Regions from separate parts of the Cupriavidus sp. JZ107 genome, predicted to be linked through region 2. Evidence: predicted binding sites of a transcription regulator. Region 2 holds the regulator's gene; the other holds the start of a gene.
The links. Region 2 encodes NrdR, which represses ribonucleotide reductase genes. Its sites were predicted from a motif close to CACNANATNTNGTG; they were not measured.

Region 1 (7,702 bases), 1.3 Mb from region 2:
TGCGGATTGGCTTGAACGTCGTCGTCCCAGCTCAGCATGGTGTTGGTTCTCCGTGTAACGCTCTGGTGAGCCGGCCCCCGGGGCCACCGCGCGCGGCGCGGGCCATCGGGTCCGGATCGGTTGCCAGTATCAGGACCGGCACGCGCGCTGCGTGGCGCCGCGTGCCGGCATTGCCGTTATTGGCAGGCTTCGCACTCGTCGAACCCCGGATCGCCCGGGCGCATCGTGCAGACCGCGCCTTCGGCTTCCGGCATCGCCGGGGCCGAGGCGGCCACCTGGTCGATCGACGAGGCCGAGGCACCGCCGGCGCCGGCGCCCGAGGACACCGCGTTCAGCGAGCCGCGCGACACGGTCGACTTCTCGACGTGCGTGGCGGCGATGGTGCGCAGGTAGTAGGTCGTCTTCAGGCCGCGGATCCACGCCAGCTTGTAGGTATCGTCCAGCTTCTTGCCCGAGGCGCCGGCCATGTAGATGTTCAGCGACTGGGCCTGGTCGATCCACTTCTGGCGGCGGCTGGCGGCCTCCACCAGCCAGGTCGGCTCGACCTCGAACGCGGTCGCGTACAGGTCGCGCAGGTCCTGCGGAATGCGGTCGATGCGGGCGAGCGAGCCGTCGAAGTACTTCAGGTCGGCGACCATCACCTCGTCCCACAGGCCGCGTGCCTTCAGGTCGCGCACCAGGTAGTCGTTGACCACGGTGAACTCGCCCGACAGGTTCGACTTGACGTACAGGTTCTGGAAGGTCGGCTCGATGCAGGCCGACACGCCGATGATGTTCGAGATCGTCGCGGTCGGCGCGATCGCGATGCAGTTCGAGTTGCGCATGCCGTGCTGCTTGATGCGGGCACGCAGCTTGTCCCAATCCATCGTCGACGACTGGTCGACCTCGAGGTAGCCGCCGCGCTCCTCGGCCAGCAGCTTCAGCGAATCCTGCGGCAGGATGCCGCGATCCCACAGCGAACCCTGATAGGTGCTGTAGCGGCCGCGCTCCTCGGCCAGCTCGGTCGAGGCCTGGTAGGCGTAGTAGCAGACCGCCTCCATCGAGGTGTCGGCGAACTGCACCGCGGCGTCGCTGGCGTACGGCACGCGCAGCACGTGCAGGCAGTCCTGGAAGCCCATGATGCCCATGCCGACCGGACGGTGGCGCAGGTTCGAATTGCGTGCCTTGTCGACCGCGTAGTAGTTGATGTCGATCACGTTGTCGAGCATGCGCATCGCGGTGCGGATGGTCTTCTCGAGCTTGGCGTGGTCGAGCGCGTGGCTGCCGTCGGCCTGCTGCTTCAGGTGCGCGACCAGGTTGACCGAACCCAGGTTGCAGACCGCGATTTCGCTGTCGTTGGTGTTCAGCGTGATCTCGGTGCACAGGTTCGAGCTGTGGACCACGCCGACATGCTGCTGCGGGCTGCGGATGTTGCACGGATCCTTGAAGGTGATCCACGGATGGCCGGTCTCGAACAGCATGCCCAGCATCTTGCGCCACAGCTGCATCGCGGGGATCTTCTTGAACAGCTTCAGCTCGCCGCGCGCCACCTTCTCCTCGTAACCGAGGTAGGCCTTCTCGAATTCCTTGCCGACCTTGTCGTGCAGGTCCGGGCAGGTCGACGGCGAGAACAGCGTCCACTCGCCGTTCTCCATCACGCGCTTCATGAACAGGTCCGGAATCCAGTTCGCGGTGTTCATGTCGTGCGTGCGGCGGCGGTCGTCGCCGGTGTTCTTGCGCAGCTCGAGGAATTCCTCGATGTCCAGGTGCCAGGTCTCCAGGTAGGCGCAGACCGCGCCCTTGCGCTTGCCGCCCTGGTTGACCGCCACGGCGGTGTCGTTGACCACCTTCAGGAACGGCACCACGCCTTGCGACTTGCCGTTGGTGCCCTTGATGTGCGAGCCCAGTGCGCGCACGTTGGTCCAGTCGTTGCCCAGGCCGCCGGCGAACTTCGACAGCAGCGCGTTCTCCTTCAGGCCCTCGTAGATGCCTTCCAGATCGTCGGAGATCGTGGTCAGGTAGCACGAGGACAGCTGCGAGCGGCGGGTGCCCGAGTTGAACAGCGTCGGCGTCGACGACATGAAGTCGAACGACGACAGCAGGTTGTAGAACTCGATCGCACGGCCTTCACGGTCGGTCTCGTTCAGCGCCAGGCCCATCGCGACGCGCATGAAGAAGGCCTGCGGCATCTCGATGCGGGTCTCGTCGACGTGCAGGAAGTAGCGGTCGTACAGCGTCTGCAGGCCCAGGTAGTTGAACTGGAAGTCGCGCGAGGCGTCCAGCGCCGCGCCCAGGCGCGCCAGGTCGAAGGTCGCCAGCTTCTCGTCGAGCAGTTCGGCCTCGATGCCGCGGGCGATGAACTTGGGGAAGTACTCGGCGTAGCGACTGCCCATCTCGGCCTGGGTCACTTCCTCGCCGAGGATTTCCTTGCGGATCGTGTGCAGCAGGATGCGGGCGGTGACCTGGCTGTAGGCCGGGTCCTTTTCGATCAGCGTGCGCGCGGCGAGGATGGCCGAGTCGTAGACCTGGCTCATCGGCACGCCGTCGTACAGGTTCTTGACCGTTTCCTTCAGGATCGGCTCGGCATCGACGCCTTCGCCCAGGCCGGCGCAGGCGGTGTCGATCAGCGCGTGCAGCGCGACCAGATCCAGCGGACGCGTCACGCCGCCGTCGGTGACGTTGAAGTTGGCCACGGTCTGCGCCACGCGGGCGACGGCCTGGGCATTGGCCTGGCCGCGCTCCTGGTTGCGCTTCTCGCGGTAGAGCACGTAGGCGCGCGCCACTTCATGTTCGCCCGAGCGCATCAGCGCCAGTTCGACGTGATCCTGCACATCCTCGATGTGGAAGGTGCCGCCGTTCGGGCGGCTGCGCAGCAGCGCGCGCACCACGTTCTGGGTCAGCTGCTCGACCAGCTCGCGCACGCGCGCGGAAGCGGCGCCCTGCCCGCCGTTGACGGCGAGGAAGGCCTTGGTCATCGCCACCGAGATCTTGCTCGGCTCGAAAGCGACCACCGCGCCGTTGCGGCGGATGATCTTGTAATCCTGGTAGTTGCCAGCGGCGTTCTCAGCGGCGGGGCTCGGCTGCGCCACGGCGGCGATACCGGCGTTGCCGGCGATGTCTTGTTGGGCCGTCTGCATGTAGCACTCCTGTTTTTGTGACCAGTGTTATCAACGACAAAGAGCCCCTGGAAAATGCGCAAAAAGAGACATCCCATGCGCGGCGATGCCGTGCCGGATTACTGCCTTGCTGCATTCCCGTGGAGGGCTCTTGTGACGTGCCGACCGTGTGGCGCGCCGGTGCCGCATGCTGGGGGCCGGCTGGAAACGCCCGCCGCGCGTGGCGCGAAGGCAACCTGCCGAGCCCGTGGCGGACGCTGCACGCCTAGGTCGGCTCCCCGAAAGCACCACTAGATATAGTGGTCATGACGAAAAGCTGGACTAAGTATAGTGAAATGAATCGCGTTGACCAGTCTTGACAAGCGCGTCCGCGGGCCGGTCCGGCGTCACGCCGGCACCCCGGCTCCCCGCCAGACCAAGCGGCTCAAGGGTTGCGGCCGTTTTGTCGGCTGGCGCACCGACGAAAGAATTTTTTTTGATTAGCGCCACGCTTCCGATAGCCCCGCGCCGGCGCGGGGTTTTCGGCTAGGCCGCGGCGCCGCCGCAACGGTACGGCAGCATCGCCGGCGCGAGTCCCGCGGCCTGCGCAAAGCGCGGCCAGTCAAAGCACGGACCGGGGTCGGTCTTGCGGCCGGGGGCGATATCGCTGTGGCCGGCCACGGCCGCGATCGGATAGGCCCGCACCAGCAGCCGCGACAGCGCGGCCGCGGTGTCGTACTGGGCCGGCTCGAACGGCAGCGTGTCGCAGCCTTCGAGCTCGATGCCGATCGAGAAGTCGTTGCAGCGCTCGCGCCCGAAGAAGGCCGACTGGCCGGCATGCCAGGCGCGCTCGGCGCACGAGACGAACTGCAGCAGCTCGCCGCTGCGCCGCACTAGGAAATGCGCCGACACGCGGACCTCGTGGATGGTGGCGAAGAACGGATGGCGCGCCGGATCGAGCCGGTTCAGGAACAGCGCCTCGATATCGTCGCTGCCGAATTCGCCGGGCGGCAGGCTGATGTTGTGGATCACCAGCAGATCGACCGGCATGCCGGGCGGGCGCGGATCGAAGTTCGGCGACGGCACCCGGCGCGCGCCCTCGACCCAGCCAGCGCCGTCGAGCCGCAGCAGGGGCGGAAGCGGCGCGGTCATGGGGAACCGCCGGGGTCGCCGCCGCGGTCGCCAGATCGCTGCTGAGCTTCAGGGAGATGACCGGCACGGCAGTAGTGCAGGCCCTGATAGGCGATCGCCTCGCTGCGCGGCAGATGCACGCCGCAGTGGGCGCACGGCACGATCGGCTCCTGCGCCCGGCGATTCGCGTCGGGAGCGGCATCGGCCGGCGGGGGATCGGCGCGCCGAGCGCGCACGCGGCTGCCGAGCCACCAGAATATGGCCAGCAGGACCGCCAGCAACAGGAACAGACGTGCCATCGACGATGCCTTGCTTCAGAGGCGATGCAGAATCACTTCGATCACGAAGCGGCTGCCGACGTAGGCCAGCAGCAGGATGCAGAACGAGGCGATGACCCAGCGCAGCGCCACGCGGCCACGCCAGCCGTAGAACCGCCGGCCCGCCAGGATGCCGGCGAACATCACCCACGAGACCAGCGCGAACACGGTCTTGTGGTCGAAGCGGAAGACCCGCCCGAACAGCTCCTCGGAGAACAGCAGCCCCGAGGCGATCGTCATCGTCAGCAGCACGAAGCCGGCCGCGATCAAGCGGAACAGCAGCTTCTCGAGCGTCAGCAGCGGCGGCAGCAGGTCGAGCCAGCGGCCCAGCCAGCCGGCCTGCTGCGGCGCGCCGGCGGCCATCGCGCCGCCCGGCACGTGTACGCCGTGGCCGCGATTGAAACCATGCAGCCGGCGCTCGACCAGCAGCATCAGGAAGGCGTGGAAGGCCGCCAGCGTGAACAGCCCGTAGGCGACGTTGGCGATGATGAAATGCAGCTTGAACAGCGGCCGCGCGGCATAGCCGAGGATCTGCGCGCCGGGGAAGGCGAGCGGCATCAGGCTGGCCAGCATCGCCACCGGGATCACGACCAGGCCCAGTCCCGCCAGCGAGAAGAAGAAGCTCTCGATCCAGTAGATGCCGACGCCCAGCCACAGCATCGCCGACAGCGCGAAGGCAAAGCCGAACACCATGCGGTCGGCCGGAAAGATGGTCTCGTGCAGCAGCATGCCGTGGCTGGCCAGCACCGCCACCATCAGCAGATGCCACCAGGCAGGCTGCCCCTCGGCGCTGCCGCCCGGCGCGGGGCCCGGCACCAGCACCATCGAGCCCGGCTGGCCGCCGAGGCCCGGACCGCCAGCCGTGCTAGTGGCCAGCCCGGCGTGGCGCGTCGCCCAGCCGTGATAGGCCAGCGCGCAATAGAGGAGTGCCGTCAGGGCATACAGTACAATCGCCATTCGCGCAGTTTACCCTAGCGCCTGTTACGGTGACCGACGGCGGTGACTGACCCGCGGTGACCGGCGGCAATGACCCGCGGCGGCAAGGCCGGATGGCGGCGCCGCGATGGACGCCCGGCGAATTCGCCCGATCGGCCCCCGTCCGCCACGCCACGGCCCGCACCGCATGGTCGATCAGCGATCGGCCACCGGCCGACAAGCGCGGCGGCGCGCCGCAACCCTACAAAGCCCACCTCCGGATTTCTGCCATGCTGGACAATCTCACTCAACGCCTGGCGCGGGTCGTCAAGACCATGCGCGGCGAGGCACGCCTGACCGAAGCCAACACCGCCGAGATGTTGCGGGAGGTTCGCCTGGCCATGCTGGAGGCCGACGTCGCGCTGCCGGTGGTGCGCGAGTTCGTGGCCCGCGTCAAGGAAAAGGCGCTGGGCGAGGAAGTGGTCGGCAGCCTCACGCCCGGCCAGGCGCTGGTCGGCGTGGTGCAGCGCGAACTGACCGCGGTGATCGGCGGCGAGGAAGCCGTCGCGGCCGACGGCGCGGCCGGCAAGGCGGCCGAGCTGAACCTGGCGGTGCAGCCGCCGGCGATCATCCTGATGGCCGGCCTGCAGGGCGCGGGCAAGACCACTACGGTCGGCAAGCTGGCCAAATGGCTGAAGGAAAACAAGAAGAAGAAGGTGCTGACGGTCTCGTGCGACGTCTACCGCCCCGCCGCGATCGCGCAGCTCAAGACCGTGTCGGACCAGGTCGGCGCCGACTTCTTCCCGTCGCAGCCGGATCAGAAGCCGGTCGACATCGCCCGCGCCGCGCTCGACTGGGCCCGCAAGCACTATCACGACGTGCTGATCGTCGACACGGCCGGCCGGCTCGGCATCGACGAGGCGATGATGCAGGAGATCGCCGCGCTGCACGCCGCGCTCAAGCCCGCCGAGACGCTGTTCGTGGTCGACGCGATGCTGGGCCAGGACGCGGTCAACACGGCCAAGGCGTTCAACGACACGCTGCCGCTGACGGGCGTGGTGCTGACCAAGCTCGACGGCGATGCGCGCGGCGGCGCCGCGCTGTCGGTGCGGCACGTGACCGGCCGCCCGATCAAGTTCGTTGGCGTTGGCGAAAAGCTCGACGGCCTCGAACCGTTCTACCCGGATCGCATGGCCCAGCGCATTCTCGGCATGGGCGACATCCTCGCTCTGGTCGAGGAGGCGCAGCGCGGCGTCGACATGGAAGCGGCCGAGAAGCTCGCCAAGAAGATCAAGAAGACCGGCGGCTTCGACCTCGAGGACTTCAAGGCGCAGATCGGCCAGATGAAGAAGATGGGCGGCCTGGGCAGCCTGGTCGACAAGCTGCCGGCGCAGTTCGCCCAGCAGGCCCAGGGCGCCAATATGGATCAGGCCGAGAAGCAGGTGCGCCGCATGGAAGGCATCATCAACAGCATGACGCCGGCCGAGCGCGCCAAGCCCGAGCTGATCAAGGCCAGCCGCAAGCGCCGCATCGCCGCGGGCGCCGGCGTGCCGGTGCAGGAAGTGAACCGCCTGCTGAACCAGTTCGACCAGATGCAGAGCATGATGAAGAAGCTCAAGGGCGGCGGCATGGCCAAGATGATGCGCTCGATGGGCGCGATGAAGGGCGGCATGAAGGGCCTGTTCAACCGCTGATCCGCCCCATCGAACTGCCGCCCGCAAAGAACACCAGACAGGACCGAACATCATGATGACTGCCGAACAGGCCCGCGAACTGTGGGCGAACTCCGAGGAAATCGTCAGCGCGCAGCAGGTGCAGCAGTCGCTGGACCGCATGGCGCGCGAGATCACCGACAAGATGGGAGACCGCTTCCCGCTGGTGCTGTCGGTGATGGGCGGCGCCGTGGTCTTCACCGGCATGCTGCTGCCCAAGCTCGAATTCCCGCTCGAGTTCGACTACATCCACCTGTCCCGCTACAACAACAAGACGGTCGGCGGCGAGATGCAATGGCGCGTCGCGCCACGCGAGTCGGTCAAGGACCGGACCGTGCTGGTGCTCGACGACATCCTCGACGAGGGCGAGACCATGGCGGCGATCCGCCAGCGCATCATGGACATGGGCGCGCGCGATTTCTACGCGGCGGTGCTGTGCGAGAAGACGCTGGCCAAGTCCAAGCCGATGCATCCGGACTTCTGCGGCTTCACGGTGCCGGACCGCTATGTGTTCGGCTGCGGCATGGATGCCAAGGGCTACTGGCGCAACCTC
Region 2 (7,702 bases):
ATAACGAGATCGTCAATCGATGCATCGGACGCGTCGGCAACGGCGCGCGGAGCGAGGCGCCGCCGGGCCGCGCCAGGCAACCGCCGATGGTAGCCAGCCGCCCGGCGGCCAGCGATCCCGGTTGCACTATGTTGCAAATCATACGCTTGCCTGCCTCAGTCCTTGGGCCGGAAAGTGATCGTAAAGCTGGACGGCGCCTTGCCGTTGTCGTCGCGCGGCAGCGGGTCGGAGCGCTCGACCGCGCGCAGCACGGCGTTGTCCCACGCCGAATTGCCGCTGGACTTCGACAGGCGGGCCGACAGCAGCGAGCCGTCCGGCGCCAGCGATACCGACACCACCGCGGTCGGGTTGCCCTGCACGTCCTCGGTGAAGACGATGTTCGGCTTGACCCGGCGGCGCACCTTGTCGGCGTAGCCCGGCGAGGCGCGGCCGCCCGAACCGGCGTTGTCCGAGGTGCCGCCGCCCGAGCCGCTGCCGCCGGCCAGCGCCTTCAGGCGAGCCAGCTCGGCCTGGCGCTGGGCGTTGGCGGCGGCCTCGCGCTTGGCCTTCGCGTCCGCATCGGCCTTGGCCTTGGCCTTCGCCTCGGCGTCCGCCTTGGCCTTCTTCGCCTGCTCTTCCTTGCGCTCGGCCTGTTCCTTGCGCTTCTGCTCCTCGGCGCGCTGCTGGTCTTCCTTGCGCTGGGCCTCTTTCCGCTGCTCTTCCTTGCGCTGCTCTTCCTTGCGCAGGGCTTCCTTGCGTTGCTCTTCCTTGCGCTGCGCCTCGCGGCGCTCGGCGGCCTCGCGTTCCTCGCGCTCCTGGCGGGCCTTCAGCTCGGCCTGCTTGCGCGCGGCCTCGCGCGCCTCGGCCTCGCGGCGCTTCTGGCGCTCCAGCGCGATGTCGGCGTCTTCCTCGGGCTTGGGCTGCGCCACCGGCGCCGGCGGCGCCGGGGTTGGCTGGGGCTGCGGCCGCGGGGTCGGCTCGGGAGCCGGGGTATCGGGGACTTCCTCCCACAGCTCGGCTTCGACGCCGGCCGGGGTGCTGATCTGCCAGTTGACACCGTAGTACAGCACGATGCCCAGCAGCAGATGCATGAAGAGCGCCAGCAGGAAGGAGCGCAGCGTGCCGCGTTCCTTGACCGGCTGATACGGGTAGGAGTCGGCGGTCTTCATCGGAAAGGCTAACGGCAGGGTTCCGGGCGACATCCGGTCGTCATCCAGCGGTTACTTGGACTTGACCATCAGGCCGACGCGCTTGACGCCATCGGCCTTCAGTTCGGACATCACGTCGAGCACCGCCTCGTACTTGACCGCGCGGGCGGCGGCAATCACCACCGGCTGGTCCGGGTTCTCGTTCTGGCGCTGGTGCACGAAGTCCAGCAGGCCCTTGGTGTCGAGCTTGCGCTCGAACGATCCGCCCTCGGGATTCTTGCCGCGCGCGGTCAGCGTGCCGTCCTCGTGCACGGTGACGACGATCGGCGGGGTCTTCTGCTGCGGCGTGGCGTCGGCCACGGTCGGCAGGTCCACCACGGCGGGGCTGACGATCGGCGCCGCCACCATGAAGATGACGAGCAGAACCAGCATCACGTCGATATACGGCACGACGTTGATGTCGGCGCTGGCCCGGCGGCGCGAGCCGCCGCGGCGCTGAATGGCTGCCATGCTGCGCTTCTCCTTGGCCTGGCCTTCAGCGGGTCTGCCGCTGCAGGATGTTGAGGAATTCTTCCATGAAGCTCTCGAAGCGGATCGCCAGCCGGTCGATCTCGGTCGCGTAGCGGTTGTACGCGATCACCGCCGGAATCGCCGCGAACAGGCCGATCGCGGTGGCCACCAGCGCTTCGGCGATGCCCGGCGCGACCGAGGCCAGCGTGGCCTGCTGGACGTTGGACAGGCCGCGGAACGCGTTCATGATCCCCCAGACCGTGCCGAACAGGCCGATGTACGGGCTGACCGAGCCGACCGAGGCCAGGAACGGCAGGTGGGACTCGAGCACGTCCATCTCGCGCTGGTAGGCGGCGCGCATCGCGCGGCGGGCCGCGTCGAGCAGCGCGCCGGCGTCGTTGCTGCGCTCGCGCGCCTTCAGGTATTCGCCCATGCCGGACTCGAAGATCCGCTCGAGCGCGCCGGTGCTGTGCCGGTTGTTGGCCGCGCTGTGATACAGCGCCTGCAGGTCGCCGCCCGCCCAGAAATCGCGCTCGAAGCCTTCGGTCTGGGTGCGCGCGGCGCGCAGCGCCATGTGCTTGCGGAAAATATAGGTCCAGGAGAACAAGGACATGACGACCAGCAAGGCCATCACGGCCTGCGCCAGGAAGCTGGCGTGCATCACCAGCGTAAGGATCGACATGTCTTGCGTGACGGTCACGGGATTCATCGAGCGGTCTTGATGGTTGCGAGGACTGGTGCGGGAATCGGGGCCGGGCGGAAGCTGTTGCGGTCCACGCATCCCACCCGGATCGTGCCCGCGGCCAGCATCAGCGGCCCGCGCCACGCTTCCTGGGCGAATTGGACCGAGGCGGGCCCGACCCGTTCAATACGGGTGCGGATCTCCAGCAGATCGTCCAGCCGGGCGGGCGCATTGTATTCCACCGCCGTGCTGCGCACGACAAAGACCACGCCGGATTCGTCGGCGAGGGCCTGCTGCTCGATACCCAGCGAGCGCAGCCATTCGGTGCGCGCGCGTTCGAAAAACTTGAGGTAGTTGGCGTAGAACACCACCCCGCCGGCGTCGGTGTCTTCCCAGTAGACGCGCAGGGGCCATACGAAATTCGTCATGGCCGCGATTGTAACGGACGCGGGCGCGGCCCCGGTGTCACACGGCGTCCGACAACGCAACGCCGGGACCGTCCTACAGACGAACGGCCGCTGCCTGCCCGCCGGCGCCTTGACCCAGGCGGTCCGGCCGGCTTGCGGCGAGCCGGGGCCTCGCGTAAACTCCGGCCAACCATTCCACCTTGCGCGACTGGCGAAGTCAGTGGGTACTACCACGAGGAAGCGCAAGATCTCTGGCGCCACGCCACCGGAAGCGGTCCGATGCCAGGGCGCGATGCCCGGCTCCGGCCCCTTGCGATAGCCGCCGCGCCTGCCGCTCGCCTGGGCCAGCGAATGGGAAGCAGGGTGCGCCCTGCGCCGCCAGCTCCGGGCCCCGCGTCCAGGCCGGCGACGCGGTTCGCATGCGTCTTCCCCGCGCGCCCTACCGTCGTTCCGTTCCCGTATCCTTCGGTCATCCGCCGTCATTGCACGGTTTTCACCGATCCTTCTACAGACGAGTTTTCGCCATGTTCGAACGCAGCCGCTACACGATCGACCAGATCGATCCCGAACTCTGGTCCGCCATCCAGCAGGAAAATCAGCGCCAGGAAGACCATATCGAGCTGATCGCTTCCGAAAACTACACTTCGCCGGCCGTGATGGCCGCGCAGGGCTCGCAGCTGACCAACAAGTACGCCGAGGGCTATCCCGGCAAGCGTTACTACGGCGGCTGCGAATATGTCGACGTCGTCGAGCAGCTGGCGATCGACCGCGTCAAGCAGCTGTTCGGCGCCGAGGCCGCCAACGTGCAGCCGAACTCCGGCTCGCAGGCCAACCAGGGTGTGTTCTTCGCCGTTCTGAAGCCGGGCGACACCATCATGGGCATGAGCCTGGCCGAAGGCGGCCACCTGACCCACGGCATGGCGCTGAACATGAGCGGCAAGTGGTTCAACGTGGTCAGCTACGGCCTGAACGCCGACGAGGACATCGACTACGGCGCGCTGGAAAAGCTGGCCCAGGAAAAGAAGCCGAAGCTGATCATCGCCGGCGCGTCGGCCTTCTCGCTGCGCATCGACTTCGAGCGCATCGCCGCGGTGGCCAAGTCGGTCGGCGCCTATTTCATGGTCGACATGGCGCACTACGCGGGCCTGATCGCCGCGGGCGTCTACCCGAACCCGGTGCCGCACGCGGACTTCGTCACCACCACCACGCACAAGAGCCTGCGCGGCCCGCGCGGCGGCGTGATCCTGATGAAGGCCGAGCATGAGAAGGCCATCAACTCGGCGATCTTCCCCGGCATCCAGGGCGGCCCGCTGATGCATGTGATCGCCGGCAAGGCGGTCGCGTTCAAGGAAGCGCTGTCGCCGGAGTTCAAGGCCTATCAGCAGCAGGTCGTCAAGAACGCCCAGGCGCTGGCCGACACGCTGATCGCGCGCGGCCTGCGCATCGTCTCGGGCCGCACCGAGAGCCACGTGATGCTGGTCGACCTGCGCGCCAAGCAGATCACCGGCAAGGAAGCCGAGAAGATCCTCGGCGACGCGCACATCACGGTCAACAAGAACGCGATCCCCAACGATCCGGAAAAGCCGTTCGTGACCTCGGGCATCCGCCTGGGCTCGCCGGCGATGACCACGCGCGGCTTCAAGGAAGAGGAAGCGCGCCAGGTCGCCAACCTGATCGCCGACGTGCTGGACAACCCGCACGACGCCGCCAACATCGCGCGCGTGCGCGAGCAGGTCGCGGCGCTGACCAAGCGCTTCCCGGTCTACGGCTGATCGGCCGTCGCCGCGCGCCGCCGCCTTGCCGGGCGGCGCGCGGCCGCTCAACCTCCGCCTCCAGGTGGTCCGATGAAATGTCCCTTCTGCGGTCACTCCAATACCCAGGTGCTCGACACCCGCATGTCCGAGGAAGGCGATACCGTGCGCCGGCGCCGCCGTTGCGAGGCCTGCGACCGGCGCTTCACCACCTATGAGCGGATCGAGCTGTTCTTCCCGGCCATCGTCAAGAAGAACGGCAGCCGCGTCGATTACGCACGCAGCAAGCTGAAGGACTCGATGCGGCTGGCCCTGCGCAAGCGGCCGGTATCGGCCGAGGCCATCGACGAGGCGATCGCGCGCATCGAGGAAAAGCTGCTGGCGCTGGGACAGAAGGAAATTCCCAGCAGCCAGGTCGGCGAACTGGTGATGCGCGAGCTGCGCAAGCTCGACAAGATCGCCTATATCCGATTCGCTTCGGTCTATCGCAGCTTCGAGGACGTGTCCGAGTTCTCCGACGTGCTGGCCGAAGTCAGCACGCCCAACGGCAAGCGCTGAGGCGCTGCATGACGGGCAGCGGCGCCTTGCTGGTTGCCGTTGCGGCCTGCGCTGTTGCAAACCTTGTCGAATCCTCCACGATTCGACACCGGATCCCCGCCCGCTGACGATTAATCTGGTCCCCGCTTGTCACGACAGGACCAGAGCGATGGTTGCGATCCCTTCGGCGGCTTCCCCTTCCGTTCTCTACCGTTCCAACCGCGGGCGCGTGCCCCACCGCGGCTACCTGCTGCTCGAATCGCTGGTCGCGCTGGCCGTGCTCGGCATCGGCCTGCTGCCGCTGGCCCGGCTCGGCCCGACCGCGCTGCAATGGTGGCGTGATCCCTTGCTGATCGGCCAAGCCCTGCGGCTCGCCGCCGAGGGCGCGGAACTGGCCGGGCTGGCGGGGCCGGATGCCGTGCCCGATCCCGCCAGGCTGCCCCCGGTCGCGCATGCCGACGGCCTGCCGCGGCCACGCTGGTGCGCGTCGGTGCCGACCGACGCGGCGCAGTCGCACTGTCCGGCCGGCCAGCGCGTCGTGGTGGTCGGCCCCCTGCCTTCGTCGCCCAGCCCGCGCGGCGAAACCGGTGTCGCCCATCCCCGGATCGCGTTGCGCGCGATCGCGCTGCGGTTGCGGCCATGATCGCGATCGTGCCTGGCCCGCGCCGGGCCGCATCGGCCTCGACCCAAGTCACGGCGATACCACGGCCCGCGCGTATGCCCGCCGGATCGTCGCTGGTCGACGCGATGGTCGGCCTGCTGCTCGGCACGCTGGCGACCGGCGCTGCGGCGATGGTGTTCCTGACCGTGCGTTCCGCCTACGCAATCGCCGCCGAGCAGCGCGAGCTCGAACAGCGCGGCGCCGCCCTGCTCGACGCGATTGCCGCGCTGCTGCGCCATGCGGGCTGGCATCCGGATCCGACCACTGCCCTGCCTGCGCCGCTGAGCGGCCGCGACGACTGCGGCCAACCGAGGCTCGGCGGCACGCTCGCTTGCGACAAACCCGGCGTCGCCGGCAGCGATGCGCTGCTGATCCGCTTCGGCGGCGATCATCCGGCCGGCGATCCGGCGCTGCCGGACCGCTATCTGACCGACTGCAGCGGATATCCCGTCCCCATCGCGGCCGTTCCTGCGGAAACCAGGCCGGCGTCGTCGGCGCGAACGGCCGACTATCTGACCGCCAATCTGCTTTACGTCGCCGACGGTGCCGACGGCGAGCCGCAGTTGCTGTGCCGCTACCCGGGGCGCGGCGATGGAGGCAGCGGTGGCGGCAGCGCTGGCAGGACCTGGAGCACCGGGGCGCTGGCCCGCGGCGTCGAGACCCTGCAGCTGCGCTATGGCATCGACCGCGATGGCGATGGCCGCGTCGACACCTTCCTGCGCGCGAGCGAGCTTGCGGCGGCCGGACCCGGTGCGTGGTGCGGCGTGTTGGCCGTGCAGATCGCGCTGGTGCTGCGCACCGGGGTCGGCACCACCGCCGCGCTGCCGCCGCCGCTACCGCTGCCACTGTTGCCGGCGCGCATGGCCGGCGAGCAGGGCGACGATATCGTGTTCCGGCCGCGCTCGCGCCCCAACGCTTCGCGGCGGGTCTTCGCCACCACGGTATGGCTGCGCAATGCGCCGTTCCGCGCGGGGTCGCCATGTTGAAAGCCAACGACGAGGCGATGTCTCGGCAAGCGCAACGCGGCGCCATCACGCTGATTTCCGTGGTCGTGATGTCGACGCTGACGATGGCCCTGGCGGGCGCGCTGTTCGTGCTGCTGCTGGCAGGACATCAGGCGATCGGCCAGCGGCTCGAACGCGAGATTGCGTTCCGCGCCGCCGAGCTTGCGCTGATCGACGGCGAGCGCAATCTGCGCGACATCACGAAGGTAATGGCGGACGCCGCCGCCAGCGCGGCATCGGCCCAGCCTGACCATCGCTTCGCAACATGGCCTGCGCCCGGTCGTTGCGGCACGCAGGCACAGCGCGGCCTGTGCAGCGCCGCCGTGGGCCAGCCGCCACCGTGGCGAGCCTGGATGGGGGTGGGCCTGCCTGCCGACGACATCGGCATCCCGATCGGAACGGAGAGCGGCGCGACGCTGCCCGTCATCCCTGCGGAGATGGCCGGCGCGACCACGGTGCCGCGCTATCTGATCGAACGCCTGCCGCAGAAAGACACCGGCGCATCGGACACCGGCGCATCGGCGCCCGCCGGCGTGCCCGCGCGGCGCTACCGGATCACCGCACTCGGCCAGGGCCGCGATCCGGCCGCCCGCGTGGTGCTGCAAACCGAATGGATCGATCCGTCTCCACGCGACGGAGCCGCAGGCCAGCCGGGACGCGCCGGAATCCGACGCCTCGGCTGGCGCGAACTCGTGCCGCCATATCCGCCATGACGGTACCCCGCCCCGCCGCCTTCACGCTGATCGAGCTGCTCGTCGCGATCACCATCGCCGCCATCGTCGCCGGCATCGCAGCCGCCAGCTGGCATCGGCACCTGCAGCGCAGCTGGCGCGCGCAGGCGCGCACGGCGCTGATCGCGGCGATGCTCGAACTGCAGCGCCACGCGATGACGCGCGGCAGCTTCGCCGACGACAGCGGGCACCGTCCCGCCGGAAGCTGGCCACAGTGGGTACCGGCACCGCCGGCGCGCCCGCAATACCGTCTGGCGGCGTTGGCCTGCATCGATGCCAGCCCGCGCGATGC

Region 1: the regulator NrdR is predicted to act here: its motif matches at 3,384-3,397, upstream of M1D55_RS11790 (ribonucleoside-diphosphate reductase subunit alpha).

The regions. Positions count from the first base shown of each region.
Region 1 is NZ_CP096481.1:475,349-483,050, reverse strand. It holds gene M1D55_RS11795 (ribonucleotide-diphosphate reductase subunit beta) at 1-38, opposite strand, end outside; gene M1D55_RS11790 (ribonucleoside-diphosphate reductase subunit alpha) at 177-3,116, opposite strand; gene ampD (1,6-anhydro-N-acetylmuramyl-L-alanine amidase AmpD) at 3,621-4,226, opposite strand; gene M1D55_RS11780 (PP0621 family protein) at 4,223-4,504, opposite strand; gene M1D55_RS11775 (cytochrome C assembly family protein) at 4,520-5,479, opposite strand; gene ffh (signal recognition particle protein) at 5,728-7,131, shown strand; gene M1D55_RS11765 (hypoxanthine-guanine phosphoribosyltransferase) at 7,184-7,702, shown strand, end outside.
Region 2 is NZ_CP096481.1:2,626,463-2,634,164, forward strand. It holds gene tolA (cell envelope integrity protein TolA) at 156-1,148, opposite strand; gene tolR (protein TolR) at 1,200-1,637, opposite strand; gene tolQ (protein TolQ) at 1,663-2,346, opposite strand; gene ybgC (tol-pal system-associated acyl-CoA thioesterase) at 2,343-2,747, opposite strand; ZMP/ZTP riboswitch at 2,921-3,022, shown strand; gene glyA (serine hydroxymethyltransferase) at 3,251-4,498, shown strand; gene nrdR (transcriptional regulator NrdR) at 4,571-5,035, shown strand; gene M1D55_RS21570 (type IV pilus modification PilV family protein) at 5,184-5,657, shown strand; gene M1D55_RS21575 (PilW family protein) at 5,732-6,661, shown strand; gene M1D55_RS21580 (pilus assembly protein) at 6,655-7,392, shown strand; gene M1D55_RS21585 (prepilin-type N-terminal cleavage/methylation domain-containing protein) at 7,389-7,702, shown strand, end outside.